4 regions of the Streptomyces sp. NPDC032126 genome follow, and region 1 is predicted to be linked to each of the others. Evidence: riboswitches for the same ligand, from Rfam matches in the RefSeq annotation. Region 1 holds a riboswitch; each other region holds the start of a gene.
The links. A riboswitch is a leader RNA that binds a small molecule or an ion and turns the genes downstream of it on or off. The one in region 1 is predicted to bind S-adenosylmethionine.
Positions count from the first base shown of each region.

Region 2: linked by a shared signal. The riboswitch ahead of ACZ5NW_RS21090 (amino acid ABC transporter permease) and the one ahead of thrC (threonine synthase) in region 1 are both predicted to bind S-adenosylmethionine.
Region 3: linked by a shared signal. The riboswitch ahead of ACZ5NW_RS08055 (putative leader peptide) and the one ahead of thrC (threonine synthase) in region 1 are both predicted to bind S-adenosylmethionine.
Region 4: linked by a shared signal. The riboswitch ahead of ACZ5NW_RS10570 (aminotransferase class V-fold PLP-dependent enzyme) and the one ahead of thrC (threonine synthase) in region 1 are both predicted to bind S-adenosylmethionine.

Region 1 is NZ_JBVIMA010000012.1:19,669-26,848, forward strand. It holds gene ACZ5NW_RS33970 (NADH:flavin oxidoreductase) at 1-32, opposite strand, end outside; gene ACZ5NW_RS33975 (hypothetical protein) at 231-692, shown strand; gene groL (chaperonin GroEL) at 796-2,418, opposite strand; gene ACZ5NW_RS33985 (cold-shock protein) at 2,725-2,928, opposite strand; gene ACZ5NW_RS33990 (MoaD/ThiS family protein) at 3,362-3,637, opposite strand; gene thrC (threonine synthase) at 3,634-4,917, opposite strand; SAM riboswitch class I at 4,936-5,092, opposite strand; gene ACZ5NW_RS34000 (glucosyl-3-phosphoglycerate synthase) at 5,225-6,169, shown strand; gene ACZ5NW_RS34005 (alpha,alpha-trehalose-phosphate synthase (UDP-forming)) at 6,252-7,180, shown strand, end outside.
Region 2 is NZ_JBVIMA010000005.1:354,993-362,172, forward strand. It holds gene ACZ5NW_RS21080 (transporter substrate-binding domain-containing protein) at 1-893, opposite strand, end outside; gene ACZ5NW_RS21085 (amino acid ABC transporter ATP-binding protein) at 957-1,754, opposite strand; gene ACZ5NW_RS21090 (amino acid ABC transporter permease) at 1,751-2,731, opposite strand; SAM riboswitch class IV at 3,056-3,164, opposite strand; gene ACZ5NW_RS21095 (glutathione S-transferase C-terminal domain-containing protein) at 3,230-4,093, opposite strand; gene ACZ5NW_RS21100 (putative leader peptide) at 4,228-4,338, opposite strand; gene ACZ5NW_RS21105 (LLM class flavin-dependent oxidoreductase) at 4,569-5,897, opposite strand; gene ACZ5NW_RS21110 (aliphatic sulfonate ABC transporter substrate-binding protein) at 5,894-6,949, opposite strand; gene ACZ5NW_RS21115 (ABC transporter ATP-binding protein) at 6,994-7,180, opposite strand, start outside.
Region 3 is NZ_JBVIMA010000001.1:1,895,929-1,903,108, forward strand. It holds gene ACZ5NW_RS08035 (dipeptide ABC transporter ATP-binding protein) at 1-915, opposite strand, end outside; gene ACZ5NW_RS08040 (ABC transporter permease) at 912-1,841, opposite strand; gene ACZ5NW_RS08045 (ABC transporter permease) at 1,838-2,797, opposite strand; gene ACZ5NW_RS08050 (ABC transporter substrate-binding protein) at 2,801-4,420, opposite strand; gene ACZ5NW_RS08055 (putative leader peptide) at 4,636-4,755, opposite strand; SAM riboswitch class IV at 4,791-4,903, opposite strand; gene ACZ5NW_RS08060 (DUF1684 domain-containing protein) at 5,043-5,867, opposite strand; gene ACZ5NW_RS08065 (LLM class F420-dependent oxidoreductase) at 5,925-6,848, opposite strand; gene ACZ5NW_RS08070 (NtaA/DmoA family FMN-dependent monooxygenase) at 6,925-7,180, opposite strand, start outside.
Region 4 is NZ_JBVIMA010000002.1:449,043-456,222, reverse strand. It holds gene qcrA (cytochrome bc1 complex Rieske iron-sulfur subunit) at 1-815, shown strand, start outside; gene qcrB (cytochrome bc1 complex cytochrome b subunit) at 812-2,449, shown strand; gene trpD (anthranilate phosphoribosyltransferase) at 2,571-3,635, shown strand; SAM riboswitch class IV at 3,711-3,827, shown strand; gene ACZ5NW_RS10570 (aminotransferase class V-fold PLP-dependent enzyme) at 3,973-5,334, shown strand; gene ACZ5NW_RS10565 (Lrp/AsnC family transcriptional regulator) at 5,373-5,654, opposite strand; gene ACZ5NW_RS10560 (rhomboid family intramembrane serine protease) at 5,651-6,412, opposite strand; gene ACZ5NW_RS10555 (hypothetical protein) at 6,580-6,819, shown strand; gene ACZ5NW_RS10550 (NYN domain-containing protein) at 6,886-7,180, shown strand, end outside.

The DNA of each region.
Region 1 (7,180 bases):
GAAGCGGCGGACTCGGGGGAGGTGAGGGTCACGGGGGCTCCTCTGTGAGCGACTGGACGGTATGTGCATACGCATGCACCACGCCTACGAGAACGGAGCCCGCCCCTCCCCCATTCCGCCCCGCCGCCCCCAGCCGGTGTGACACGGACCACGTCCCCCATCCGGCGAGGCGGCGGACACAGGGGGAAAGTCTCTGGCGCCCCGTGGCGCGGTGGCACAGGATGACGCCCATGACGAGCGGGGGCGGCGGAGGCAGCGAGGGCAGGGACGACGAGCCGGTCTTCACCAGAAAGCGGGGCCGGTACTACTACAACCCGAACAACCCCCTGGGCCTGGCTCTGATCTTCCTCTCCCTCGCCTTCGTGATCGGCGCGCTGATCTTTCTGCGGCAGGAGTCGAGGTGGAGCGAGGGCGAGTTGCGGGAGGCGACGCGGAAGGCGGCGGCGAGGCTGGAGGCGGAACCGGTGGTCGTCGACGAGTGGCTCGGCTACGACATGTACATCGACGACGCCTTCGAGAAGGCGGGCGTGGGCCCTTCGTACGGCCCGACGGTGACCCGCACGACCGACTCGACGTACACGGTGACGGGCTCAGGCACGGACGCGGCGCTCTGCCTGCACATCACCTCTGTCCCCCACGGCGACAAGGCGATGCTGGACGTGGACGTCACGGACGGCGCGTGCCCCGAGTGAGCCCCGGAAGCTCAAGCCGAAAAACGCCCGAGGGCGGCACCCCCAGCCGTGGCTGTGGGTGCCGCCCTCGGTCCGTAGGACGGTTGATCGAACCAGAGGTCGATCAGAAGTCCATGTCACCGCCCGGCATGCCGCCGCCGGCCGGGGCCGCGGCCTTCTCCGGCTTGTCGGCGATGACGGCCTCGGTGGTGAGGAAGAGCGCGGCGATGGAGGCCGCGTTCTGCAGCGCGGAGCGCGTCACCTTCGCCGGGTCGATGATGCCCTCGGCGACCAGGTCGACGTACTCGCCGGTCGCGGCGTTGAGGCCGTGACCCGGGGTCAGGTTGCGGACCTTCTCCACCACGACGCCGCCCTCGAGGCCGGCGTTGACGGCGATCTGCTTCAGCGGGGCCTCGAGGGCCAGCTTGACGGCGGCGGCACCGGTGGCCTCGTCGCCCTCCAGCTCCAGCTTCTCGAAGACCTGGGAGGCCTGCAGCAGGGCCACGCCACCACCGGCGACGATGCCCTCCTCGACGGCCGCCTTGGCGTTGCGCACGGCGTCCTCGATGCGGTGCTTGCGCTCCTTGAGCTCCACCTCGGTGGCGGCACCGGCCTTGATGACGGCCACGCCGCCCGCGAGCTTCGCCAGGCGCTCCTGGAGCTTCTCGCGGTCGTAGTCCGAGTCGCTGTTCTCGATCTCGGCGCGGATCTGGTTCACGCGGCCCGCGACCTGCTCGGAGGAGCCGGCGCCGTCGACGATGGTGGTCTCGTCCTTGGTGATGACGACCTTGCGGGCCTTGCCCAGCAGGTCGAGGGTCGTGTTCTCGAGCTTGAGACCGACCTCCTCGGAGATGACCTCGCCGCCGGTGAGGATGGCGATGTCGTTCAGCATCGCCTTGCGGCGGTCGCCGAAGCCCGGGGCCTTGACGGCGACGGACTTGAAGGTGCCGCGGATCTTGTTGACGACCAGGGTCGACAGGGCCTCGCCCTCGACGTCCTCGGCGATGATCAGCAGCGGCTTGCCCGACTGCATGACCTTCTCCAGGAGCGGGAGCAGGTCCTTCACGTTCGCGATCTTCGAGTTCGCGATCAGGATGTACGGGTCGTCGAGGACGGCCTCCATACGCTCCATGTCGGTCGCGAAGTAGGCGGAGATGTAGCCCTTGTCGAAGCGCATGCCCTCGGTGAGCTCAAGCTCCAGACCGAAGGTCTGCGACTCCTCGACGGTGATGACGCCTTCCTTGCCGACCTTGTCCATGGCCTCGGCGATGAGCTCGCCGATCTGGGTGTCGGCGGCGGAGATGGAGGCCGTGGAAGCGATCTGCTCCTTGGTCTCGACATCCTTCGCCTGCTCCAGGAGGGCGGCGGAGACGGCCTCGACGGCCTTCTCGATACCGCGCTTCAGAGCCATCGGGTTGGCACCGGCGGCCACGTTGCGAAGGCCCTCGCGGACCAGCGCCTGGGCGAGGACGGTGGCGGTGGTCGTACCGTCGCCGGCGACGTCGTCCGTCTTCTTGGCGACTTCCTTGACCAGCTCGGCGCCGATCTTCTCGTACGGGTCCTCGAGCTCGATCTCCTTGGCGATGGACACACCGTCGTTGGTGATCGTGGGGGCGCCCCACTTCTTCTCGAGGACGACGTTGCGGCCCTTGGGGCCGAGCGTCACCTTCACGGCGTCCGCGAGCTGGTTCATGCCGCGCTCGAGGCCGCGCCGCGCCTCCTCGTCGAACGCGATGATCTTGGCCATGTGAAGTGGTCCCTCCAGGACTGGGGGTGATTCCTTCGGACCGCGCCCGCGCCCGCGACGGACGGCCTGCCTGCCTCGTGGTTCCTTGCCCCACCCGGCCTGCGGGCCTCACCGACCCGGTCCTTCTTTGTCACTCTCACCTTCAGAGTGCTAACGCCAATGATTAGCACTCGCCCCTGCCGAGTGCAAGCGCCTCTCGCAGAGGGACCCCCTGCGGCCCACGTGTCGGCGGCTCCCCGGCCGGCTCCGGGCAGCGCGAAGGGCCCGCACCCATGACGGGTGCGGGCCCTTCGCGGAAATGAATGTTCAGGCGGTGACGCGAACCATGTCGGCCTGCGGGCCCTTCTGGCCCTGCGAGATCTCGAACTCGACCCGCTGGCCCTCTTCCAGGGTGCGGTAGCCGTCCATCTGAATCGCGCTGTAGTGGACGAAGACGTCCGCACCACCGTCGACCGCGATGAAGCCGTACCCCTTCTCCGCGTTGAACCACTTGACGGTGCCCTGAGCCATGCCTAACTCCCCTATTACTGGCCCTTGCACAGATCCACACTTCGCGGATCCGGGTCAGACCTCACCCCCCAGTCTTGGTTGGGGGCGTGCGCCGGAACGCGTCGACCGCGGCTGAATGTATCTGTCCAACTGCCGTCTGCAACAGGTCAATCGGACGAGAATTCTGGGCACGACAGGCCCGGAATGTGGGGACAATTGCCCTGACTTCGGGTCAAGTCGGGCCCCACAAAGGGAACAAAAGCCGCGAAAGAAGCGCACAGTTTGGCTACTTCTTGTCGGGTGTAAGGCAGAAATCAAGGGCTTCCAACCGGGGGGCCGGGAGCGCGTTCCCCAACTGTACCGCGCTCAATCACACAGAATTGCCCCCTCCGCTTCTCTCACGGAGGGGGCAATTCGATGAACTCTCGGTAACTCCCGTTACCGAAGGTAATGATCAGCCGCCCGCGACGGCCGGGATGATGGAGACACCCGCGCCGTCCGGGGTCGCCGTCTCCAGGCCCTGCTCGAAACGCACGTCGTCGTCATTGACGTAGACGTTCACGAACCGGCGCAGCCTGCCCTGGTCGTCGAGCACCCGTGCGGCGATGCCGGTGTGGTTCTTCTCCAGGTCGGCGATGACCTCGGCGAGGGTCGCCCCCTCCGCGGAGACCTCGGCCCGACCGCCCGTGTAGGTGCGCAGGATGGTGGGGATGCGGACGTTGACGCTCATGCGAGGCCAGCCTCTCGGAAGGAGTCCAGGTTCGGGCGGATGGTGGCGGTGAGGCCGGTGCCGGCCACCGCGTCGAGGGTCTTGAGGCCGTCACCGGTGTTCAGTACGACGGTCGTGAGCGTGGGGTCGAGAAGACCGTTCTCGATGAGCTTCCTCGTCACACCCACCGTCACACCGCCGGCGGTCTCCGCGAAGATCCCCTCGGTCCGCGCCAGCAGCTTGATCGCGTCCACGACCTGCTCATCGGTCACGTCCTCCACCGCACCACCGGTACGGCGGGCGATGTCGAGCACATAGGGGCCGTCCGCCGGGTTGCCGATCGCCAGCGACTTGGCGATGGTGTTCGGCTTCTGGGGCCGCACCACGTCGTGCCCCGCCTTGAAGGCCACCGACACCGGCGAGCACCCCTCGGCCTGCGCGCCGAAGATCTTGTACGGCCGGTCCTCGACGAGCCCGAGCTTGATCAGCTCCTGGAGCCCCTTGTCGATCTTGGTGAGCTGGGAGCCGGAGGCGATCGGCACCACCAGCTGGTCGGGGAGCCGCCAGCCGAGCTGCTCGCAGATCTCGTACGCCAGCGTCTTGGAGCCCTCGGCGTAGTACGGCCGCAGGTTGACGTTGACGAAGCCCCAGCCCTCGCCGGCCGGGTCGCCGATCAGCTCCGAGCAGAAGCGGTTCACATCGTCGTAGTTGCCCTCGATGCCGACGAGTTCGCCGCCGTAGATCGCGGCCATGACGACCTTGCCCTGCTCCAGGTCGTGCGGGATGAACACGCAGGAGCGGAAGCCGGCGCGGGCGGCGGCGGCGCCGACGGCACCGGCCAGGTTGCCCGTGGAGGAGCAGGAGAGGGTCGTGAAGCCGAAGGCCCGCGCGGCCTCCAGCGCCTGGGCGACGACGCGGTCCTTGAAGGAGTGCGTCGGGTTGCCGGAGTCGTCCTTCACATACAGCCCGCCGGTCACTCCCAGCTCGCGCGCCAGGTTGTCGGCCTTGACGAGCTGGGTCCAGCCGGGGTTGATGTTGGGCTTGTCGGCCACGTCGGCCGGGACCGGCAGCAGCGGCGCGTACCGCCAGATGTTCGCGGGGCCCGCCTCGATGCGCTTGCGGAGCTCCTCGCTGTCGTACGCGGAGAAGTCGTAGGCGATCTCGAGCGGGCCGAAACACTCCTCGCACGCGAAGACCGGGCCGAGCGGCACGCGGTGGCCGCACTCGCGACAGCTCAGCGCCGCGGCGGGACCGAGGTCTACGGTGGAATCAGTGGTGCTTGCAACAGTCTGCGCAGCCATGTGAGGCGAGGCCCTTTCTCCTCATCTTCCTCACGACGCACCTCGCCGTGAGACGGATTTGGCACCTTCCCTAGCCGGGAGCCTCGCGGAACGATCAAACACTGATCTACGAGAACCGACTGGAGGGTTGCCGGGGCTTCATCGGGCCGTGTCCCTCTGCCCCTCTGGATGAGCGGTATGAACTTTTTGGGCGCCGACATCCACCGACATGCGATGGTCATCAGCGTTGTTCAAGACTGTAACCGACGGCCAGGACAGTTGAGAGAGTCGTCCGAACCGCGAGACAACCCGTGAGGAGCCGCTGACTGTGCTGGAAGAAGTCGAGCGCTGGCTGGCCACCCGCTCCTGGTCCGTCGCCGATCGCCCGCTCCATCGGGTCATGGCGGCCAAGCGCGCCACCGGGCAGACCGTGTCCGTCGTGCTCCCCGCGCTGAACGAGGAGGAGACGGTCGGGGACATCGTCGCCGTGATCCGCCACGACCTCATGCGGCAGGTGCCGCTGGTCGACGAGATCGTCGTCGTCGACTCCGGATCCACCGACCGCACCTCCGAGGTCGCCGCCGCCGCGGGTGCCCGGGTCGTCCACCGCGACGACATCCTGCCGCGCATCCCGGCCCTGCCCGGCAAGGGCGAGGTGCTGTGGCGGTCCCTGCTGGTCACCACCGGGGACATCGTCTGTTTCATCGACGCCGACCTGAAGGAGTTCTCCTCCGACTTCGTCACCGGGATCGTCGGCCCGCTGTTCACCGACCCGGGCGTGGATCTCGTCAAGGGCATGTACGACCGTCCGCTGGCCGGCGCCGCGGGCCAGGGCGGCCGGGTGACCGAGCTGATGGCCCGCCCGCTGCTGAACATGCACTGGCCGCAACTGGCCGGTTTCGTGCAGCCGCTCGGCGGCGAGTACGCGGCCCGCCGCGGCCTGCTGGAGCAGCTGCCCTTCCCCGTCGGCTACGGCGTGGAGCTGGGCATGCTGGTGGACGCCCTGCACCTGGTGGGTCTGGACGCCCTGGCGCAGGTCGACGTGGGGGTGCGCAAGCACCGTCACCAGGACGGGCAGGCGCTGGGCCGGATGGCGGCGGCGATCTACCGCACGGCCCAGCTCCGGCTGGCCCGCGGTCACCTCGTCCGCCCCTCCCTCACCCAGTTCGAGCGGGGCGAGGAGGGCTTCGAACCCCGCACGTACTCCGTCGACACGGAGGAGCGGCCGCCCATGGTGGAGATCGCCGAGTACGCCGCCCGCAAGGTGGCCTGAAGCCGGTACGTCTCCGTATACGGTCGCCCACCGAGCGGAACCGTACGTTTGAGCGTTTCGCGGTAGGGCTAAGTTGAGGCGTATGGCTTCCACGCACGGCGCTGAGGTGCTGGTCGCGTCCAATCGCGGCCCGGTTTCGTACGGAGTGCGGGAGGACGGCTCGCTCACGGCCAGACGCGGCGGGGGCGGGCTGGTCTCCGGGCTGTCGGCGATCGGGCCGGAGGCCGGCGCGCTCTGGGTGTGCGCCGCGCTGTCCGACGGCGACCGGGAGGCGGTACGGCGCGGGGTGGCCGAGCCCGGCACCCGCATGCTGGCCGTCCCCGCCGACGTGCTGGAGGACGCCTACAACGGCATCGCCAACTCCGTCCTGTGGTTCATCAACCACATGCTGTACCAGACCCCGCTGGAGCCGGTCTTCGACGCGGAGTTCCGGCGGCGGTGGGCGTCGTACGAGCGCTACAACCGCGCCTTCGCGGAGGCGCTGGCGCAGGAGGCGGCGCCGGGCGCGGCCGTCCTCGTCCAGGACTACCACCTCTGTCTGGTCCCCGGGATGCTCCGTGACCTGCGCCCCGACCTGCGCATCGGTCACTTCTCGCACACGCCGTGGGCGCCGGTGGAGTATTTCGAGATCCTCCCGGAGGACATCCGCGGGCAGCTCGTGTGGGGGATGCTCGGTGCGGACCAGCTCGGCTTCCTGACCTATCGCTGGGCGCGTGCCTTCATGGCCTGCGCCGAGGCCACCGGCCGGGGCGACATCACCCTGAGCTGGCCGGCGGGCGACCCGGTCAAGACCGTCGAACACCTGCGTGACGGCGTCCCTCCGGTGCGCAGGACCCGGATCGGTGTGTACGGGCTCGGCGCCGACGCCGAGTTCCTGCGCGCCCGCTCCCACCAGCCGGACGTGGAGGAGCGGATCGCGGAGCTGCGGGAGGAGATCGGCGGCGAGGGGGACCGCAGGACGATCGTCCGGGTCGACCGCACGGAGCTGTCGAAGAACATCGTGCGGGGCCT
Region 2 (7,180 bases), on a different contig from region 1:
AGCGGCTTCGCGAGGCCGCTGCCCTTCTTCGCGGTGGCCGCGATCAGCCCCTGGAGGCTCGCGCCGGCGCCGGAGTACTGGCCCGCGATCCTGGTCGCGTTGGGCGTGCTCGCGGTCTGCGTGACGTGGTAGGAGAGGTTGGGGCTGGGGCCCAGGTAGGCATCGATCTTGCCGCTGTTCAGGGCCAGGTAGAGGCTGTTGTTGTCCTGGAAGTACTTGATGGTGAGCTTCTTGCCCTCGCTCTCCAGCTTCTTCTTCCACTCCAGCAGGATCCGCTCCTGGTTGGTGCCCGCGCCGACGGAGACGGTCTTGCCCGCGAGAGCCTTGTAGTCCCCGTCGAAGGTCCACGGGGAGGACTTCAGCGTCTCGAAGGCGAGGTCGTCCTTGCGGTAGGAGGCGAACTCGTACTTCTGCTTGCGCTCCTCGGTGTCGGTGATGTTGGAGAAGCCGACGTTCACCTTGCCGCTGTCGATGCCGACGAAGAGGTTCTCCCAGGTGAATCGCTTGACCTCGGGTTGCAGGCCGAGGACGGCCGAGACGAGCCGGGCCAGGTCGACCTCGGAGCCGGTGAGGGTCTTCTGGTCGCTGCCCACGAAGCCGAGCGGCGGAGCGCCGGAGGGCAGGGTGCCGGAGCCGATCACCAGCTTGCCGCTCTTCTTGATCGCGTCGGGCAGTTCGGCGCTGATGGAGTCCACCTCGGAGACCGTGAGGGTGGTCTCCTTGGCGGCGCCGTTGGACAGCCGGCCGACGGTGACCGTGCCGGCGGTGTCGCTCGCCGCGGTGGCCGCGTCGCTGTCGCCACCGCAGGCGGCGAGCCCGGTGGCCAGGGAGGCGACGGCGGTCGCCGCGGTGATGCCGCGTATCAGGCTGCGTCGGGTGAAGTGGGCAGACATGGCTGTTCCTTGTCGCTGGAGGTGGTGAGGACGATGTGGGGGGAGGTCGAGGGGTGCGGCGGGTCAGAGGACCTTGCTGAGGAAGTCCCTGGTGCGCTCGTGCCGGGGCCGGTCGAGGACCTCGGAGGGCGGGCCCTGCTCGATGATCCTGCCGCCGTCGATGAAGACGACCCGGTCGGCGATCTCGCGGGCGAAGCCGATCTCGTGGGTGACGATGACGAGGGTGGTGCCGCTGGTCGCCAGGTCCTTGATGACGGCGAGGACCTCGCCGACGAGTTCGGGGTCGAGGGCCGAGGTGGGTTCGTCGAAGAGGATGACGCCGGGGCGCAGGGCGAGCGCGCGGGCGATGGCCACGCGCTGCTGCTGGCCACCGGAGAGCTGGCGCGGGTAGGCGCCGGTCTTGTCGGCGAGACCGACCCGGCCGAGGAGTTCCCGCGCGAGTGCCTGGGCCTCGGGCTTGCCGAGCCGGCCGGTGGCGACCGGGGCGGCGGCCACGTTGTCCAGGACCGTCAGGTGCGGGAACAGGTTGAAGTTCTGGAAGACGAACCCGATCCGGCCGCGCTGGGTGAGGATGGCCCGCTCGCTGAGCTCCTTCAGCCGGTCGCCCTGCCGCTTCACCCCGATCAGCTCGCCGTTGATGCTGACGTAGCCGATCTCGGGCTTCTCCAGGTGGTTGATGACCCGCAGCAGGGTGGACTTGCCGGAACCGGAGGGGCCGAGGATCACGGTGACCTCGCCGGGGCGGACGGTCAGGTCGACGCCGTTCAGCACGCGGTGGGTGCCGTACCACTTGTGCACGTCGTGGACCTCGACGGTGGCGGCCTCGACGTCCGCCAGGGCGTCGAGCGTCTTGGCGGTCATACGGCGGCCTCCCGGCGGATACGGGCCCGCAGGTCGGTGAGACCGGTGCGGAGCTTTTGCAGCGGCGTCGGCGGCAGGGTGCGAGTGGCCCCGCGGGCGTAGTACCGCTCGACGTAGAACTGGACGACGGAGACGACGCTGGTCAGGATCAGGTACCAGACGGTGACGACCAGCAGCAGCGGCACGATGTCGCCGGGGTACGTGGAGCCCATGGACTGCGCGGTGCCGAACAGGTCGAGCAGGGACACGTAGAAGACCAGCGAGGTGCCCTTGATCAGGCCGATGAGCTGGTTGACGTAGTTCGGGATGATGGAGCGCAGCGCCTGCGGGAAGACGATCCTGCGGAACTGGTAGCCCTTCGGCAGACCGAGGGCGGAGGCCGCCTCGTGCTGGCCCTGGTCGACGGAGAGGATGCCGCCGCGGACCACCTCGGCCGCGTAGGCGGCCTCGTTGAGACTCAGGCCGACGACGGCGACGGCGATGTCGGTGGCGAGCCGGGACTCGTCGAAGCTGAAGAAGGCCGGGCCGAAGGGGACACCGATGCTCAGCGTCTTGTACAGGGCGCTGAAGTTGTAGAGGAAGATCAGCACCACGATGAGCGGGATGGAGCGGAACGCCCACACGTAGGTCCAGCTGACCGCGCGCAGCACCGGGCTCTTCGACAGCCGGGCCAGGGCGAGCAGGATGCCGCCGGCCAGACCCAGCACGGCGCTGTAGGCGGTGACTTCGAGGGTGATGAGGAGTCCGTCGAGGATGTTCGGCCGCAGGAACCAGTAGCCGAAGCGGTCCCACTGGTAGAAGGGGTTGGAGACCAGTCCGTGCGCGAACTGGGCGACCAGCACGAGGACGACCGCGGTGGCGATCCAACGTCCCGGCCGTCGGAGCGGCAGTACGCGCTGGGCGGTGAGGGCTTTCGGCGGTTCGTCGGCGGGCCGTGCCTCGGGGAGGGTCACGGTGGCGCCAGGGGGTTCACTCATGGTGGGCTCCGGCTGGGTGGGAACACCCCGGCAGCGCGACGGCGCGCGGGAGCGCGAACGACGGCGAGGTACCCGGGGCGAGGAGGACAACGGCACACCGCGCGGGCGGTGTTCGTCAGGGGGTGCGGGGACTGCGGGGAGGTGTCAGCCCCGACAGCGGGCGCGGCCCGGTGCGGTACACAGTGCGCTGTTCACGCGGAGCAGATCGACGGCACGATCGGCGACGAGGGGGTTCGCGTACGGCCGTACGCAGCCCGGAGAGCGGCGTGCTGCCGTTCTGGGAGCTGCGTACATGGAGTCACCGTCACTGTTCCGGCCCTGTGGGCCTCGCGCTTACCGAAGCGTCTTCGGTCCGGTCGTCACCTGGGGCACCCCACCGCGATGCGAGGGTTGCCGGTCAGCCAGCCAGGGCTTGTCGCCGACACTCATGACCGTTCTGGGCCGTAGTTAAGTCAATGGCCCGAACACATGTCAACGCCGGTCCACCAGGTGGAACGGTCAAGGGGTCGAGTGTGCCGCCCAGTCCAGGATCTGGACGGCCGCTCCGGCCGCCTCCAGGCCCTGGCAGCGGGCGTGGTGACGGCGGTGGATGCCGTCGAGGTCGAGGTGGGTGCCGAAGGCCGGGTGGGCGGCCAGGCGGCGGGCGTAGGCCCACAGGGCGGGGTGGCCGGCGATGCCCTGGACGGCGGAGGCGTCCAAATGGTAACGGTGCACGGTGTCGAGCTGGACGAGGGTGACCCACAACTCGACGTCGGCCGCAGTGATGTGATCGCCCATCAGATAGGTGCGTCCGTCGAGCCCGCGGTCCAGGGCGCCCAGCGTCTCCAGCAGCGTCGTCAGCGCCAGGCCGCGTTCCGTCGGCTCGCCGCCGGCCGATCCGGCGCGCTGCGCCGCCTGTTCGACGCCCCCCGCGCACATCCGCTCGACCTCCGCGATCTCCGGCTCCGCGCCGCACGGGTAGAGCGGGAGACGGTCACCGCCGAACCGGCGGTCGAGGTCGCGCATGATGTCGGGGGCGTGGGTGCTGACGATCCGTCCGGACCAGTCGTCGCTGAGCACCGGTCCGACGGCCGGACCGGCGTACCGGTGGGCGCTGGCCTCGTACAGCGGCCGCAGCGCCGAGTGGCCGCCCTCGGGGCGGTCGGGGACGGGCGGCAGGAAGGTGACGGGACAGATGGTGTCCAGGCCGAGCAGGCCATGGGTGATGGCGATGCGCAGGCCGTCGGGACAGGCGGTCGACAGATGCAGGCGGTAGCGGCCCGGAACGGCGTAGTGGCCGCTGCGCGCGTCCCGGCCGATCCGGCCCCGGAAGGCGGGTGCGGGTCGGTCGGAGGCGTGGGCGGCCAGCGGTGTGACGGTCATGACTCTCCCCGGGAGCGGGCGCGGACGTACGCGCGGCGGAAGCGACGTCTTTCGAGGGAGCACGGCTCAGCCGTGGGCGCCGGGCGGGTGCGAGCCCTGCTCGCGGGGCGCCGCCGGCACGGGACGGGCGCGGCTCAGCCCTGGGACCTGATCGCGCTGCAGACGCGCAGCAGATCGATGTGACGGCGGGAGGTCAGAAGAGGCGAACGGATCACGCGGACGGTGACCGACTCCAGGCGCCTCATGTTTCCCTACCTGTTCACTAGGATTCCCACAGTGAGTGTCGATCCACCCGGCATCGACGTCAAGAGGGCCGTCCCGCATCGCGGACGCCCACCGGCCCCGCCGGCGTCGTGGGCCTTCCTCTCGTGACGTGCGCGGGCGCGCGGGCGGACTCCCGCCGCTTCAGGTTGGGGAAGCGGCGGGAGTCGCGCGCGGACCGGGCCCGGGGAGCCGGTCGGGCCGGCAAGGCGGGTCAGTCATGGAACTGGTTCGCGGGGACCGGCAGCCCGTAGTGCTCACGGAGCGTCGTGCCCTCGTACTCCTCTCGGAAGAGACCCTTGCCGCGCAGGATCGGCAGCACGTGCTCGATGAAGGCCGCCAGGCCCGACGGCAGCGCGGGCGCCATGATGTTGAAGCCGTCCGCCGCACCGCCCTCGAACCAGGTGATGATCACGTCCGCGACCTGCTCGGGCGTGCCGACGAACTCGAAGTGGCCGCGGCCGCCCCCGAGCCGGGAGATGATCTGGCGGACCGTGAGCCGCTCGCGCACCGCGAGCTCGATGATCAGGTCGGAACGACTCTGTGAGCCCTCCAGCTTCGGCCGGGCGAGGATGAAGTCCGGTAGGGGCTCGTCGAGTTCGAAGACGGAGGGTTCGGTTTCGAACACGGCGGCCAGCTGGCGCAGTCCGTACTCCGGGACGCGCAGCTCGTCGAACTGCCGCGCGAGCGCCCGTGCTTCCTCCTCCGTCGACCCGATGTACGGGACGATGCCCGGCAGGACGATGACGCCGTCCGGGTCGCGGCCCGCCGCCCTGGTGCGCGTCTTGATGTCGGCGTAGAAGCCGGCCGCGCGCTCGTACGTCGTGTGGGCGGTGAAGATCGCCTCGGCGTGGCGGGCCGCGAAGTCCTTGCCGTCCTCCGAGGAGCCGGCCTGGACGAGCAGCGGGTAACCCTGCGGCGGTCGCTCGACATTGAGCGGGCCGGCCACCTTGAAGTGGCGGCCCCGGTGGTCGAGCCGGTGCAGGCGCGCGGGGTCGGCGTAGCGTCCCGTGGCCCTGTCCGCGACGACGGCCTCGGACTCCCAGCTGTCCCACAGCGCCTTGGCCACCTTCAGGAACTCGTCCGCCCGGGCGTAGCGCTCGGCGTGGCCGGGGCGGTCGTCGAGGCCGAAGTTGGCGGCCTCGTCGGCGCCGGCCGAGGTGACGATGTTCCAGCCGGCGCGGCCGCCGCTGACGTGGTCGACGGAGGCGAGCCGGCGGGCGAGGTTGTACGGCTCGTTGTAGGTCGAGGACACGGTCGCGATGAGGCCGATCCTGCTGGTCGCCTGGGACAGGGCGGTGAGCAGCGTCAGTGGTTCGAGCTGGCCCGGGGGCCGGAACTCGCCGGTGCCGATGAGGGCCGGGCCGTCCGCCAGGAACAGCGAGTCGAACCTGGCGCTCTCGGCGAGCTGTGCCAGCTCGATCCAGTGCCGCAGGTCGAAGTCGGCGCGGGGGTTGCTGTGCGGGAGCCGCCATGCCGCCTCGTGGTGGCCCGCCTCCATGAGGAAGGCGTTGAGATGGAGTTGACGTCGTGGAGCGCTCATGAGGTGACCTTCAGCTTGGAGCTGTCGTAGCCGGCCGGAAGAAGGTTGTCGGTGATCGACTTGACGTCGACCGTCTTGGTGATCTGGCCTGCCTCCAGGAAGGCGTCGGCGAGCTTCTGCTCGGCCGCGATGTCCGACGTCTCCACCGGTGTCACGCGGGTCTCGAACGCCTTGACGGAGGCCTTGGCGTCGTCGAGCGGGATGCCCTCCTCCTTGGCGAGGGCCTCGGCGTACTTGTCCTCGTGCTTGATCGCCCAGGCGAACTCGCTGGCCAGCCGCTTCAGGACGTCCGTGAGCGCCGCCCGCTTGGTCGTGTCGTCGAGCGACTTCTCGCTGGCGACGTAGTAGCTGCTGGTCTGGTCGATCGGCGGCAGGCCCTTCGCCAGGATGCGCGCGCCGTTCTTGACCGCGATCGCGGACTGGGGATTCCAGATCGACCAGGCGTCCACCTTGCCGGTGTTGAACGCGGTGGCGCCGGCCGCCGGGTCCAGGAACACCAGCTTCACGTCCTTGGGGGTGAGGCCGACGCTCTTGAGTGCGTTGAGGGCCAGGCCGTGGGCCGAACTGCCCTGCGGGACGGCGATCTTCTTGCCCTTGAGGTCCTTGAGCGACGTCAGCGACGATCCCTTGGGAACGATGATGTTCTCGTTGGACTGGGTGGGCGTGAGCGAGCGGTTGACCGCGACGACCTTGAAGCCGTACTCCTTCGCGGCGCCGGTGATCGGCGGCACGTCGCCGACGCTGCCGAGGTCGATGTCGCCCGAGGCGGCGGCCTGCACGAGCGGCGGGCCGTAGGTGAAGCGGGCGAACTTCACCTTGTAGGGCGCGCTGTCGAACGCGCCGGTGATCCGCGCCAGTTCCTGGCTGCCGTCACCGCCGTTGTCGCCGATGGTGAAGGTGTACTTGCTCCACTCGGGGTGCTGGGCCTCGCTCGCGTCGACGGCTTTGCTCAGCGGCGGGGTGGAGTCCGAGGAGGATCCGCAGGCGGCGAGCGTACCCGCCAGGGTGAGCGAACCGACGGCGCCGATGAGTCTGGTCGTTCTCTTTCGCATGGGTTGTCGTGTCTTTCTGTGCTGGGTGAGGGTGTTCGGGAAGGTCAGTGCTGTCCGGCGAGGCCGAGGTCGCCCAGGAGGCGGGCGCGGAGCTCCTCGCGGGCCGCGCTCGACTCGCGGTCCGCGGCGGAGAGGCCGACCTCGTGCGAGGCGCCGATGCGGCCGTTGCTCATGACGACGACGCGGTCCGCCAGGGCGATCGCCTCGTCGACGTCATGGGTGACCAGCAGC
Region 3 (7,180 bases), on a different contig from region 1:
GCGGGGCAGCCTGAACTCTTTGACGAGATGGCGGACTTCGACCAGGGGGACCGCATCGGCCTTCGGCGCGGAGGCCGGGGTGCGGGGCCGGGCGGTGGTCAAGCTCGGTGCGCTGGCCAGCAGTCGGCGGGTGTACTCATGCTGGGGGTTGGCGAGGATGTCATGGGTCGGGCCCGCTTCCACGACCCTGCCCTGGGACATGACCACCAGGCGCTGCGCTCGGTCGGCGGCGACCCCGAGGTCGTGGGTGACGAGCAGGACCGCGGTGCCCGACTCCTCGGTGAGGCGCTGGAGATGGTCGAGGATGACCCGCTGCACGGTGACGTCGAGCGCGCTGGTGGGCTCGTCGGCGATGATCAGCTCGGGTCTGGCCGCGATGGCGATGGCGATCAGGGCGCGTTGGCGCATGCCGCCGGACAGTTCGTGCGGGTACTGCCGTGCGCGGGTGGCCGCGTCGGGCAGCCCGGCCCGGTCCAGGACGGCGATCGCCTCGGCCGGGGCTGAGCGGCGGGTCGCCAGGCCGTGGATGCGCAGCACCTCGGCGACCTGGTCGCCGATCCGCTTGACCGGGTTCAGGGAGACCGTCGGATCCTGGGGGACCAGCCCGATCCGCGCGCCGCGCACGGTGCGCAGCTCCGCCTCCGACAGTGTGGCCAGGTCGTGCCGGCCGAAGCGGACCGTGCCCGCGTCGATGGTGCCGTTGGCCGCCAGCAGGCGGGTGACGGCGTGGGCGGTCGTGCTCTTGCCCGAGCCGGATTCGCCGACCACGGCGGTCACTTGCCCGGGCAGGACATCGATGTCCACGCCCCGGACGGCCGGGACCGTGCCGCCGCGGGTGCGGTACGACACGGACAGGCCGCGTATCTCCAGCAGTGGTGTGGTCACGTCCTCACCGTTCTCACGTTCGTCGGTCATCGCTGCCGGGACCATTCGCCGTCCAGCGCTCGGGCGATGCGGTTGGTGGCCAGTACGGTCGCGGCGATCGTCAGCCCCGGCAGCGCGGTCAGCCACCAGGCGTTGGCGAGGTAGTTGCGGCCGTCGGAGATCAACGTCCCCCATTCCGGGGCGGGCGGCGGCGCGCCGTAGCCGAGGAAGCTCAGCGCCGACACGGCCAGGATGGAGGTGCCGAAGTCCAGGGTGGCCAGGACGATCACCGGGCCGGCGGCGTTGGGCAGCACATGCCGGCCCAGCACCGAGTACCAGCGGGCCCCGCACGCGCGTGACGCCTCCACGAACACCGCCTGCCGCACCCGCAGGACCTCGGCCCGCGCCACCCGGGCGAACGAGGCGACGCTGGCGATGCCGACCGCGAACGCCACCTTCACCGTCCCGTACCCGAGCGCGGTGACCAGGGCGAGCGACAGGAAGAGCGCGGGAATGGACAGCAGGACGTCGACGAAGCGCATCAGTACGTCGTCCACCCAGCGGCCGACGAACCCGGCGACCACGCCGAGTAGTCCGCCGACCACGAACGCGACCAGGACCGCGATGATCGTTGCCTTGAGGGAGAGTTGGGCACCATGGACGACACGGGAGAAGACATCGCGGCCCAGTTCGTCCGTACCGAACCAGTGACTGCCGCTCGGAGCACGGAAGTTCTCGGAGGGCACCCCCTTCAACGGGTCCTGCGAGGTGAACAGGTCCGGCCAGAACGAGGCCAGCACCACCAGGAGGAGGACGGTCCCCGACAGCAGCAGACCGGGGCGGCGCAGCAGGAACCGCCGTAGGTCCGCACGGCGGCCCGGCGCCGAGGCCGTTTTCGGTCCTGTCTCGACCGGCCGGGCGAGGCCGAGGGCGGCGTCGGCCGGGTCGTCGATGTCGTCGACAAGGCTCTGACTCATGCGAAGCTCGCCCTTCTGTCCGAGGCCACCACGATCCGCGGGTCGAGCTGCGGATAGATCAGGTCGACGAGCAGATTCGTCGCCACGAAGATCAGCGCCCCGAACACCACCACCCCCTGGACCAGCGGGATGTCCTGCACGGTGACCGCCGCCGCGGTCACCCGGCCGAGGCCGTCGCGGGAGAACACCGTCTCGACGACCACCGAACCGGCGATCAGCTGCCCGACCAGCAGGCCTACGACGGTCAGCGCGGGCAGGGACGCGTTGCGCAGCGCGTGCCGCAGATGCACCCGCCACCGGCCGGCGCCCTTGGCCCGGGCGGTCTCCACGTAAGCCTGGTCCAGCGCGGTGAGCAGGCTCTTGGCCAGCACCTGGGCGACCAGCGCGCCGGTCGGGATCGCCAGCGTGACGGCGGGCAGCACCAGTCCTCGCAGTCCGTCGTTGCCGAATGCCGGGAACCAGTGCAGCCGGAAGGAGAACACCTCGACGAGCAGCAGCCCCACCCAGAACGTCGGCACCGACACCCCCAGCGGGGGCAGCGACAGCAGGAGCTGCCGCAGCCACCGCCGCGAGGTGTACGTCGCCACCACCGCGAGACCCCCGCCGAGCAGCACCGCCAACAGCAGTGCGGCACCGGTCAGTTGGAGGGTCTGCGGTAGCGCGTCGGCCAGCGTGGAGGTCACCGGGCGGCCCGTGGAGACCGCGTCGCCGAAGTCCCCGCGCACCGCCCGGCCCAGATAGTCGGCGTACTGCGCCAGGATCGGCTTGTCGAAGCCGTACTCGTGCCGCAGCGCGGCCAGCCGGGCCGGGTCGACGTCCCCCGAGTCCATCCCGGCACCGGCCATCGCGGTGACCGGGTCACCGGGCAGGAAGTCCAGCACCAGGAACGACACCGTGTACGCCGCCCACAGCACCCCGACCGCCTGCGCCAGTCGCTTGATCACATAGCGGCGCATGCGCTAGCCGATCCAGGTGTCGTGCAGCTGGATGCGGCTGCCCGAGTCGAAGGCGAGATCGTGCACCTTCTTCGTCACGGCCAGCTGGGTCTGGAGCTCCACCACCGGCACGTTGTACGCGTTCTGCACGATCAGCTTCTGCGCCTCGGCCACCAGCTGCTTGCGCTTGGCCGTGTCCGTGGTCGCGGCCTGCCCGGACAGTGTGGTGTCCAGCGAACTGGCGGGCAGGCGGTAGAAGTTGGCCAGCTGCGTGGAGAAGGAGCTGCGCAGGATGTCCGGGTCCGAGCGGGTCACGTTGCCCCACACCAGGTCGAAGTCGCCGCCCTGGAGGGTGGTGGCGAACTGGCTGACCTGGCCCTGCTTGAGCGTCACGTCGATCCCGACGGCCTTCAGCTGCTGCTGGACGAGTTCCAGTGCGGGCTGGTTGGTGGCCGCGTTGGGGAACCAGCTGATGGCCAGGCTGAGCTTCTTGCCGTCCTTGGCGCGGATGCCGTCACTGCCCGGCTGCCAACCGGCCGCGTCCAGCAGGGACTTGGCCTTGGCCGCGTCGAAGGCGAGGTCCGTGGAGAGGTCGGTGTAGTCGGGCGTGGTGTGCGCCAGGACACTGGTCGCCGGCTTGGTGCCGGTAGGGAACACGGTATCGGCGATCTGCTTGCGGTCGACGGCGGCGAGGATCGCCTGGCGCACCTTCACGTCCTTCAGGACGGGCCGCGAGTTGTTGATCCCCAGCCCGAACACCACGCCCGGGTTGGCCCGGCGCAGGAGGGTCACCTGACCGCCCTTGAGGGCCGCCTCGTTGGCCTTGCCGACGCTGCTGATCGCGTCCACCTGCCCGGACTGAAGACTGCCGGCCCGCACCCCCGCCTCCGGCACGACCTTGAACACCAGCTTGTCCAGGTATGCCTCGCCCTTCTTGGACCACAGCGAGGAGCCCCAGGCGTATCCGGTGCGCTTGGCCAGGGTGATCGACTGGTTCTGCACGTACTGCTTCAGCACGAACGGCCCCGACCCGACGACGCCGTCGCTGCACTTCTGCTGCGGGGTCTTCTTGACGCTCGCCGACGACTCGATGCCCAGTGAGTGGGTCGAAGTCGCCTGGAGGAACTGGGCGTTGGGCTCCTTGAAGGTCACCTTGACGGTGAGCGGGTCCACCGCGGTGGTGCTCTTGACGCTGCTCAGATAGCCCTGGGCGAGGACGCCGAGGGCGCCGAGCTTCGGCACGGCGTCGAAGTTGTCCTTGACGACCTGCGCGGTCAGCTGGGAGCCGTCGCTGAAGGTGACACCCGGGCGCAGATGGAACGTGAACTGGGTGGCGTCGGAGTTGATGTCCCAGCTCTTGGCCAGCCACGGCACGATCTTGCCGGTCTCGGGGTCCTGGTCGGTCAGGGAGTCCACGGTCTGGCGTACCGAGTAGATGCTTTCGTTGCTGCCGACCTGCTGCGGGTCCACGCAGCCGGCGTCCGAACCCACCGCGAAGGTCAGGGTGCCGCCGGACGTCGGCTTGCCGTTGCTGTCGCCGGAGCCGTCGGAGCCGGATCCGCAGGCGGTCAGCAGCACGCTGGTGGTGAGAAGGGCGGTCAGCGTCGCCCATCGGGGGGATCTGAAATCCGGAAGTGCTGTCACGGAGTGGTTCTCCTCCTCATGTCACCAGGCACGGGGTGCCGTACGAGGCACGGGCGCGCATGGCTGTGCGGCCCCGGCCGGCGCGGTGCCGGTGGCGGGGAGCGCTGTGCAGACAGGGATCAGGGGAAACGGGGATCCGGCAGAAGAGCGGGATCAGGCGGAGACGGGTGCGGCGACGACCGGTGCCGGACGTCGACCGGCGGTGGGAACGCCCGTCAGGCCTGACAGAGACAGCTGGTCGAGCGCTTCAGGTCGATGTGCCGGCGGCGCGAGAGCCGGGAGAACACCGTGGCGACGGCGAAGGAGGCGCTGAGGTCATCGCTGTGACGACGCATGCCGGTCCTCCCCATCTCCGGGCCCGCTCAAGGGGGCCACGCGCTTGCGGGATCATCGATGATCCCGCCGGGCTTTCACCTGGAGCACCCCACCGCGCGGGAGGGTTGCCGGTCAGCCAGCCAGGGCTTGACGCTGACACTCAATGCCGTTCTTGATCGTACGGAGCGGACTTGTCGTGCGTCAATGCCGCAACCGGGACGAGCCGTGCCTGGGCGTGCACGGGCGGGGCTCAGCCGCGTTCCCCATGAGCTGTCCGCCCGAGACGCCGTGCAGGACTGAGCGCGGCTCAGGACCCGCCGCGCTCGCGGGGGATCTTCTGGCCCGCCTCGATCGCCACCGGAAGGCGGTTCTCGGCCGGGGGCAGTGGGCAGGTGGCCAGGTCCGTGTAGGCGCACGGCAGGTTCGTGGCGCGGTTGAAGTCCAGGACGACGCTGCCGTCGGCGGCGGGCGGTTCGAGGGCCAGGGAGCGGTTGGCGGCGTAGGTGGTGACTCCGGAGGTCGCGTCCGTGAACAGCACCAGCAGCCGGCCAGCACCATGTCCGGGGAACGCGGTCAGGGACAGTTGACGTCCGTCGAGCTCGAACTCGATCCTGCCCGGAGCGTCGTACACGTGCTCAAGGCCCTCGACCGCGGCGCCCACGGTGGTCGGGCGGGGCTCGTCGAAGGGAAGGTAGCGGCCGCTCACGACCCACCGGGGATCGGGCGCGTAGGCCGGTGTCCCGGTGAACGCCGTACGCAGCGGCGCGTCCGGGTGCCGGGGGCGGACGATGTCGTTGCCGCCGCGCTTGGCGACCTCGATGACGGCGTCGCCCCAGACCGCGTCGACGCCGCCGCGTTCGGGAAGCACACCGAAGTGGTGTTCGCCCCGCACCGGCGTTCCGTCGACGACCAGTTCCTCACCGTCGGCGAGGTTCACGACGACTCCGTCGGGGCCGGTGCGCCAGGTGCCGGGCGCGTCGGGGAAGCGCTGCGGCCGGTCGTCGAGCCAGTGCAGGCCGGTGATCGCCAGGAACCCGTGCGGGGCGGCGAGCCGGGCCTCGTGGGCGTCGTGCCACTCCCGCCAGTTGTCGATGAAGGCCTGGAGATCCGTTGCGGTGGCCTCGGTGGTCATGAGTTCTCCTTGAAGGGTGGAGGGCGTTGGGCCGGGCCGGTGGCCCGACAGGCGTACTCATTCGGCCAGTTCGCCGAGGAGTGCCCAGGTGCGTCGGCGGTCCGCTTCTCCGGCGATCTCGGTGCCGGAGAAGACGACCTCGGTGGCCCCGGCGTCGCGGTAACGCCGTACCTCGGCCGCCACCGCCTTCTCGTCGCCGATCACGGCCAGGTCGGCGGCGCGTCGGCCGCCGGAGAGTTCGATGACGCGTGCGTAGGACGGGATGCGTTCGTAGAACGCGAGGTTCTCGGTGGCCTTCGCCCGCACCGACTCCACGTCGTCCGTGACCACGCCCGGTACGAGGGCCACGATCCGGGGCGAGGGACGGCCGGCTGCCTCGGCCGCGGCGGTCAGGGCGGGGACGATGTGTTCGTCCAGGGCCCGCGGTCCCGCCAGATAGGGCAGGATCCCGTCCGCCAGCTCACCGCTGACCCGCAGTGCTTGCGGCCCCATCGCGGCGACCAGCAGGGGTACGCCGTTCTCCGCGCCCGGTACACGCGCCGGGATCGGGGTGGTGGCGGTGAGCAGCTCACCATGGAAGTCGGCCGTGCCGGTCTCGGTCAACTGCCGTAGAGCGGTGAGGAATTCACGCAGGCGCGCGATGGGACGTTCGAAGGGCAGGCCGAAGCCGGTCTCCGTCAGCAGTTTCGTGCCCAGGGCCAGACCGAGGTGATAGCGGCCGTGGGTCGCGGCCTGGGCGGTCTGGGCCTGGCTGGAGACGAGCAGCGGGTGGCGACCGAAGACGGGGATCGCGGAGGTGCCCACCTGCAGTGCGGGCACCTCGCGCCCGACGATGGCCGCGAGCTGGGGTGAGTCCGCGCCGAAGGTCTGCCCGAACCAGGCCGACCGCAGACCCGCTGCCGCGGCCTCCTGGGCCAGCCGCACGGTGGCGTCGACCTGGTTTGGGGCGTCGGACGCGTTGAGGGCTACTCCAACAGTCATGTCAGCCAGAACGGGTGTTTGGCGAACCGGCATTCCAGTTCGTGTGTGACAGCTTCATGTCGGTCATGTGAGGCGGTCAGCCCGCTTGCCTGCGGTCGGGGGCGGATCGGTGGGTGAGGGGTTCGCGCAGGCCGAGGTGGTCGCGGAGGGTGGTGCCGGTGTAGTCGGTGCGGTAGACGCCCCGTTCCTGCAGTTCCGGGACGAGCAGGTCGACGATGTCGTCGAGGCCGTCGGGGATGAGGTAGGGCGTGACGTTGAAGCCGTCGACCGCGCCGTGCCGTACGTAGTGGGCGAACTTGTCGGCCAGGGCGGACGGGGTGCCCACGTGGCCG
Region 4 (7,180 bases), on a different contig from region 1:
ACAAGTCGATCTTCGTCTTCCCGATCGGGCACCTCAGCGCGCTGAACTTCGCGCTGGGCCTGACCCTCGGCACGGCGCTGTTCTGCATCGGCGCGGGCGCGGTCCACTGGGCCCGCACCCTGATGTCCGACGTGGAGGTCGCCGACGAGCGTCACCCGATCGAGGCGTCCCCCGAGGTCCGCGCGAAGGTCCACGCGGACTTCAAGCAGGGCGCCAAGGAGTCGGTGATCGGCCGTCGCAAGCTGATCCGCAACACGATGCTCGGTGCGCTGACCCTGATCCCGCTCTCCGGCCTCGTCCTGCTGCGCGACCTCGGTCCGCTGCCCGGGACCTCGCTGCGCCACACCCTGTGGTCCAAGGGCAAGCTCCTCGTCAACATGAACACCAACGAGCCGCTGCGTCCCGAGGACGTCGCCGTCGGCTCGCTGACCTTCGCCAAGCCCGAGGGCCTGGAGGAGCACGACGAGGACTTCCAGAACGAGATCGCCAAGGCGGCCCTGATGATCGTCCGGCTCCAGCCGGAGAACATCAAGGACAAGCAGGAACTCGAGTGGTCCCACGAGGGCATCGTGGCCTACTCGAAGATCTGCACCCACGTCGGCTGCCCGATCTCGCTGTACGAGCAGCAGACGCACCACGTGCTGTGCCCCTGCCACCAGTCCACCTTCGACCTCTCCGACGGTGCCCGCGTGATCTTCGGTCCCGCCGGTCACGCCCTGCCGCAGCTGCGCATCGGCGTGAACGACGAGGGCTACCTCGAGGCGCTCGGCGACTTCGAAGAGCCCGTCGGTCCTGCCTTCTGGGAGCGCGGATGAGCACTACGACCAACCAAGAGTCCCGCTCGCGCGGGAAGGCACCGGCCGGCGAGCGCGTCGCCGACTGGGCCGACGGCCGGCTCGGGATCTACTCCCTGGCCAAGGCCAACATGCGCAAGATCTTCCCCGACCACTGGTCGTTCATGCTGGGTGAGATCTGCCTGTACAGCTTCCTCATCATCATCCTGACGGGTGTGTATCTGACGCTGTTCTTCCACCCGTCGATGAACGAGGTGGAGTACCACGGCAGCTATGTCCCGCTCCAGGGACAGATGATGTCCGAGGCGTTCAGCTCGACCCTGCACATCTCCTTCGACGTGCGTGGTGGTCTGCTCGTCCGGCAGATCCACCACTGGGCCGCGCTGATCTTCCTCGCGGGCATGTTCGTGCACATGATGCGCGTGTTCTTCACCGGCGCGTTCCGCAAGCCGCGTGAGGTCAACTGGCTGTTCGGCTTCCTGCTGTTCGTCCTGGGCATGTTCACCGGCTTCACCGGTTACTCGCTCCCGGACGACCTGCTCTCCGGCACCGGTGTCCGCTTCACCGAGGGCGCGATCCTGTCCACGCCGATCATCGGCACGTACATCTCGTTCTTCCTCTTCGGCGGCGAGTTCCCGGGCGGCGACTTCGTGGCCCGCTTCTACTCGATCCACATCCTGCTGCTGCCGGGCATCATGCTCGGCCTGATGGTGGCGCACCTGATCCTGGTCTTCTACCACAAGCACACGCAGTTCGCGGGCCCCGGAAAGAGCGAGAAGAACGTCGTCGGCATGCCGCTGCTGCCGGTGTACATGGCGAAGGCCGGAGGCTTCTTCTTCCTGGTCTTCGGTGTCATCGCGGCCATCGCGGCCATCGCGCAGATCAACCCGATCTGGGCCATGGGCCCGTACCGTCCGGACCAGGTGTCGACCGGCGCCCAGCCCGACTGGTACATGGGCTTCGCCGAGGGTCTGGTCCGCTACATGCCGGGCTGGGAGATCAACCTGTGGGGCCACACGCTCGTCCTGGGCGTGTTCATCCCGCTGATGCTCTTCGGGCTGGTCCTGGCGGCGATCGCGGTCTACCCGTTCATCGAGTCCTGGGTCACCGGCGACAAGCGCGAGCACCACATCCTGGACCGTCCGCGCAACGCCCCGACGCGCACCGCGTTCGGCGTCGCCTGGATCACGGTGTACATGATCGGCCTGGTCGGCGGTGGCAACGACCTGTGGGCCACCCACTTCCACCTGTCGATCAACGCGGTCACCTGGTTCGTCCGGATCGGCTTCTTCGTCGGCCCGGTCATCGCGTTCATCGTCACCAAGCGGATCTGCCTCGGCCTCCAGCGCCGGGACCGGGACAAGGTGCTGCACGGTCGCGAGACCGGCACCATCAAGCGCCTGCCGCACGGTGAGTACATCGAGATCCACGAGCCGCTCAGCCAGGAGCAGCTGCACACCCTCACCGCGCACGAGCAGTACCAGCCGGTCGCGATCGGCGCCACGGTCGACGAGAACGGTGTCGAGCGCAAGGTGAAGTCCACCGAGAAGCTGCGCGCCAAGCTCAGTGAGGCGTACTACGGCGAGGACTCGCAGATCGCGAAGCCGACCGTCGAGGAGTACAAGGAGATCACGAGCGGCCACGGCCACCACTGATCGCTGCGGCGTCGCCACGCCACGGTAGAAGGGCCCCGTCCGAACATCGGACGGGGCCCTTCCCCGTGCCCGGGGCTGGATAGGCTGGGATCACACTCTCTTACGACACCAGGAGCGGCTGATGAGCGCTGTGACCCCCGCTGGAGGCGACACCGCGGCGGGCCGTTCCTGGCCCGCCCTGCTGAACGGTCTGCTGGGCGGCCGGGATCTCTCCCAGGACGAGACCGCCTGGGCGATGGACCGCTTCATGAGCGGCGAGGCGACCGACGCGCAGATCGCCGGCTTCATGGTCGCGCTGCGGGCCAAGGGCGAGACCGTCGAGGAGATCACCGGCCTGGTCCGCACGATGTACGCGCACGCGAACGTGATCGAGGTGCCCGGTGCGACCGTCGACATCGTCGGCACGGGCGGCGACGGCGCGAAGACCGTCAACATCTCCACGATGTCCTCCCTGGTGGTCGCCGGCACGGGCGCGAAGGTCGTCAAGCACGGCAACCGCGCCGCGTCCTCGGCCTCCGGCGCCTCGGACGTCCTGGAGAAGCTCGGCGTCAACCTCGAACTCACCCCGACACGGGTGGCCCAGGTCGCCGACGAGGCCGGGATCACCTTCTGCTTCGCGGTGAAGTTCCATCCGGCGCTGCGTCATGTGGCGGCCGCCCGCGGGCAGTTGGGCATTCGCACGGCCTTCAACGTGCTCGGCCCGCTGACCAATCCGGCGCAGGTGAAGGCGCAGGCGGTCGGCGTCGCGGACCCGCGTATGGCGCCGGTCGTCGCGGGCGTCTTCGCCGAGCGCGGCAACTCCTCCCTCGTCTTCCGCGGCGAGGACGGCCTCGACGAGCTGACCACGACCGCTCCCTCGCGGGTCTGGGCCGTGCGCGACGGCAAGGTGTCCGAGGAGGTCTTCGACCCGCGCGAGGTGGGCCTGGACCTGGTCCCGGTGGAGGCCCTGCGCGGCGCGGACGCCGCGTACAACGCCGAGGTCGCCCGCCGTCTGCTGGACGGCGAGCGGGGCCCGGTCCGGGACGCGGTGCTGCTGAACTCGGCGGCCGCCCTGGTGGCCCTGGACCAGACGGACGCCCCGCTGGCCGAGCAGATCCGGGCCGGTATGGCGAGGGCCGCGGAGTCGATCGACTCGGGCGCGGCGAAGCGGACGCTGGAGCGCTGGGTGGCGGCCAGCAACGCGTAGCGGTCGTACGGTGTCGTCCCGCGATCCGGACACGGGTTGCGGGGCGACGATCAGTTCGCGTACGTTCCTGTACCAGGTCATGAGTGACAGTCATGAGGCCCCGGCCGACTGTCCGGCAACCCTCCGTCCGTGGCGGGGTGCCCCGGGTGAGGACCAGGCCGTAGGCAGCGAGGTCTACGGCAAGCGCGGGCCCCTCTCGAAACCAGGGGTCCTGGTCGTTCGAGGGAGTCTTCCGTGAGCAAGCGAATGCGATAGGGCCGCAGAGCCCCGCCTCCGCGCACCCTCTTTCTCTTCTTTGCATGCCCTGCTTCGGCATGCCCTCTCACGGGAGTTCCCCATGTCTGTCTCCACCGCTGCCGCCACTCAGACCATTTGTGCCCCGCTGCCCGTTCTGGGCAGGGATGTCACCGTCCCGCTCGTCACCGGCGGCGAGGTCACCTACGCGGCCCTCGACTACGCCGCCAGCGCCCCGGCGTTGCAGCGCGTCTGGGACGACGTCGCCGCCTACGCGCCCTACTACGGCAGCGTCCACCGCGGGGCCGGGTACCTCTCGCAGCTGTCGACCGACCTGTTCGAGAACGCCCGCAGGACCGTCGCCGAGTTCCTGGACTGCCGCGCCGACGACCAGCTCGTCTTCACCCGCTCCACCACCGACTCCCTCAACCTGCTGGCCCGGGCCCTGCCCGCCGACTGCCAGGTCTTCGTCTTCGAGACCGAGCACCACGCCTCCCTGCTGCCCTGGACGAAGGCCCGGGTCACCTACCTCGACGCCCCGAGCACCCCGCAGGAGGCCGTGCGGACCCTGGAGCACGCCCTCGCCGCCCGTGACCCGTACGGCCCCGCCCTGGTCTGTGTCACCGGCGCCTCGAACGTCACCGGCGAGCTCTGGCCCGTACGGCAGCTCGCGGCCGCCGCCCACGCCCACGGCGCCCGGATCGTCCTGGACGCCGCCCAGCTGGCCCCGCACCACCCCGTGTCCGTACGCGACCTGGACGTCGACTGGGTCGCCTTCTCCGGGCACAAGCTGTACGCCCCCTTCGGCGCCGGAGTGCTGGCCGGCCGTGCCGACTGGCTGCGCGCGGCCGAGCCGTACCTCGCGGGCGGCGGCGCCAGTCGCAAGGTCACCCGGCGGCAGGACGGGGGAGTGGACGTGGAGTGGCACGAGAGCGCCGCCCGCCACGAGGCCGGCTCCCCGAACGTCATCGGCGCCTACTCCATCGCCTCCGCCTGCAAGGCCCTGACGGAGGCCGGCTTCGACACGCTGGTCGCCCGCGAGCGGCACCTGATCCAGAAGGTGCGGGAGGGCCTGGCGGACGTCCCCGAGGTCCGCATCCTCTCCCTCTTCGGCGACGACGCCCCGCGCGTCGGCGTGATCTCCTTCGTCGTCGAGGGCTGGAACAGCTCCCACTTCGCCGCCGCGCTCTCCGCCGAGTACGGCATCGGCGTCCGCGACGGCCTCTTCTGCGCCCACCCCCTGGTCCGCACCCTCCTGGGCAGCGACCCCCAGACCCAGGGCGAGTGCGGCGCCCCCGAGGCGGCCCCGGGCGAGAAGTCCCTGAACGCGATCCGCGTCAGCTTCGGCGCGGGCACCCCCGACGAGCACGTGGAGCGCTTCGTGACCGCGGTGCGGGAACTGGTGCGGGACGGCGCGAAGTGGCGGTACCGCACGGAGGACGGCCGCTGCGTCCCGGCGGTCTGACCGGCGGGCGCCGGACCGGCGGCCCTAGGAGACGGCGTTCACGAGTCGAGGCCGATCGCGAACGCCGCCTCCAGGTCGTGCTGCGAGTACGTGCGGAAGGCGACGTGCGTGTCCGTGCCCTCGACGCCCGGGATCTTGCTGATCCGCCCGGGGATGACCTCGGCCAGGTCCTCGTGCTGCTTCACGCGGACCATCGCGATCAGGTCGTAGGTCCCCGTCACCGAGAAGACCTCGCTCACGCTGTCCAGCGAGGCGATCTGTTCGGCGATCTCCGGAATCCGGTCCACGCTGGTCTTGATCAGAACAATCGCGGTGATCACGGCTGGTTCTCTCCCTCGGGGGCCGGTGCAGCTGGGGCGGCCTTCACTCTAGTCGGCCGCCCGAAGCGCGCCCACGCGTAGAGGAAGCCCGTCCCGAAGCCCACCAGGTGCGCCAGATACGCCACCCCGGGCCCCTCGCCGGCCCGCCCCGCCGCCAGCCACTGCAAGGCCGCCCAGCAGGGCAGCACGACCCATGCGGGGAACCGCAGCGGCAGGAAGAACAGGAACGGCAGAAGACTGGTCACCCGCGCCCGGGGAAGCAGGAACAGGAAGGCCCCCAGCACCGCCGAGATCGCCCCGGAGGCTCCCACCAGCGACTGCTCGGAGGAGGCGTTGGCGGCCGCGTACCCCAGCAGTGCGAGATAGCCGCAGCCGACGTAGAAGAGGGCGAACTCCACCCGGCCCATGCGGCCCTCGGTGAGCGCGCCGAAGACGTGGAGGAACAGCATGTTGCCCAGCAGATGCACCCAGCTGCCGTGGACGAAGAGGGCCGTCGCAGGGGTCAGGGCGGCGCGGGGCGAGCCCGCGAACAGCTCGGCGGGGACCACGCCCCAGCGGTGGAAGTAGGCCCGCTGGGCGGCGACCAGCCCGTCGCCGGAGCCGTAGGCGGGGTTGAGGCCCGCCGCGGGGCCGATCAGGAAGATCAGACAGCACAGGGCGATCAGTCCGTACGTCACCGGTGCCGCGGGAGTCCGGATCTTCCCGCGGACCGCGCTGCGGACCGCGCCGCGGATCGTGTCGCTCCAGTTGTCGATCATGACCACAGAGCATGACGTAACCGGACCGAACGGCACAGACCGCCTCGCCGTCGTGGACGGACCAGCGGCGAGTACCCGCCAGGCCGTAGGGTTACGACCCACACGCACCGGGGAGAGTCCGGCGCGTCACCGACAATGGAAGACCTAGAGGAAAGAGCACGGTCACGATGACGGTTCCCCTGCCGACCGACACGACGCGGTGGCGCTGCACGCTCTGCGGCAACCTCACGCGCTTCGACGTGACCCGCTCGTCGAAGGTCGTCGAGTACGTCCACCTCGATCTGGCCGGTGAGCCGAAGGTCGAGGAGCGCGAGGTGCTCAGTGAGACCATCGAGTCGGTGCGCTGCCGCTGGTGCAACGCGGTGGACCAGGTGGAACTCGTGGACAGGCCGGGCACCGACTCCTGACCGGGAGCGGGCCCAGGAAGGCGACCCCGGGGTCGGGGTCCCGGGACAGGTAGTGGGGTGTGACGGATGGTGGAGACCACAGGCGGGGGGCCGGCCGACGGCGCCGCCGAGGTGCTCGACCGTCCGCTGCCCGACGGAGTGCGCCGCCGGGTCGTGCAGATCGTCTCCGACGGCTTCGGCGGGCTGACCGTCGCCGAACTGCCCGCGCAGCTCAGACAGTACGCCCGGTTCGCCCCGAACCGGCGGGCCAAGTTCGCGGGCAACGCGATGGCGGCCGCGCTGGAGACCGATCCGCTGTTCCGCCAGCGCATCGCCGAGAAGTTCAGAGAGGCCCAGCCGGAACTGGCCGGCGCCCTCGACA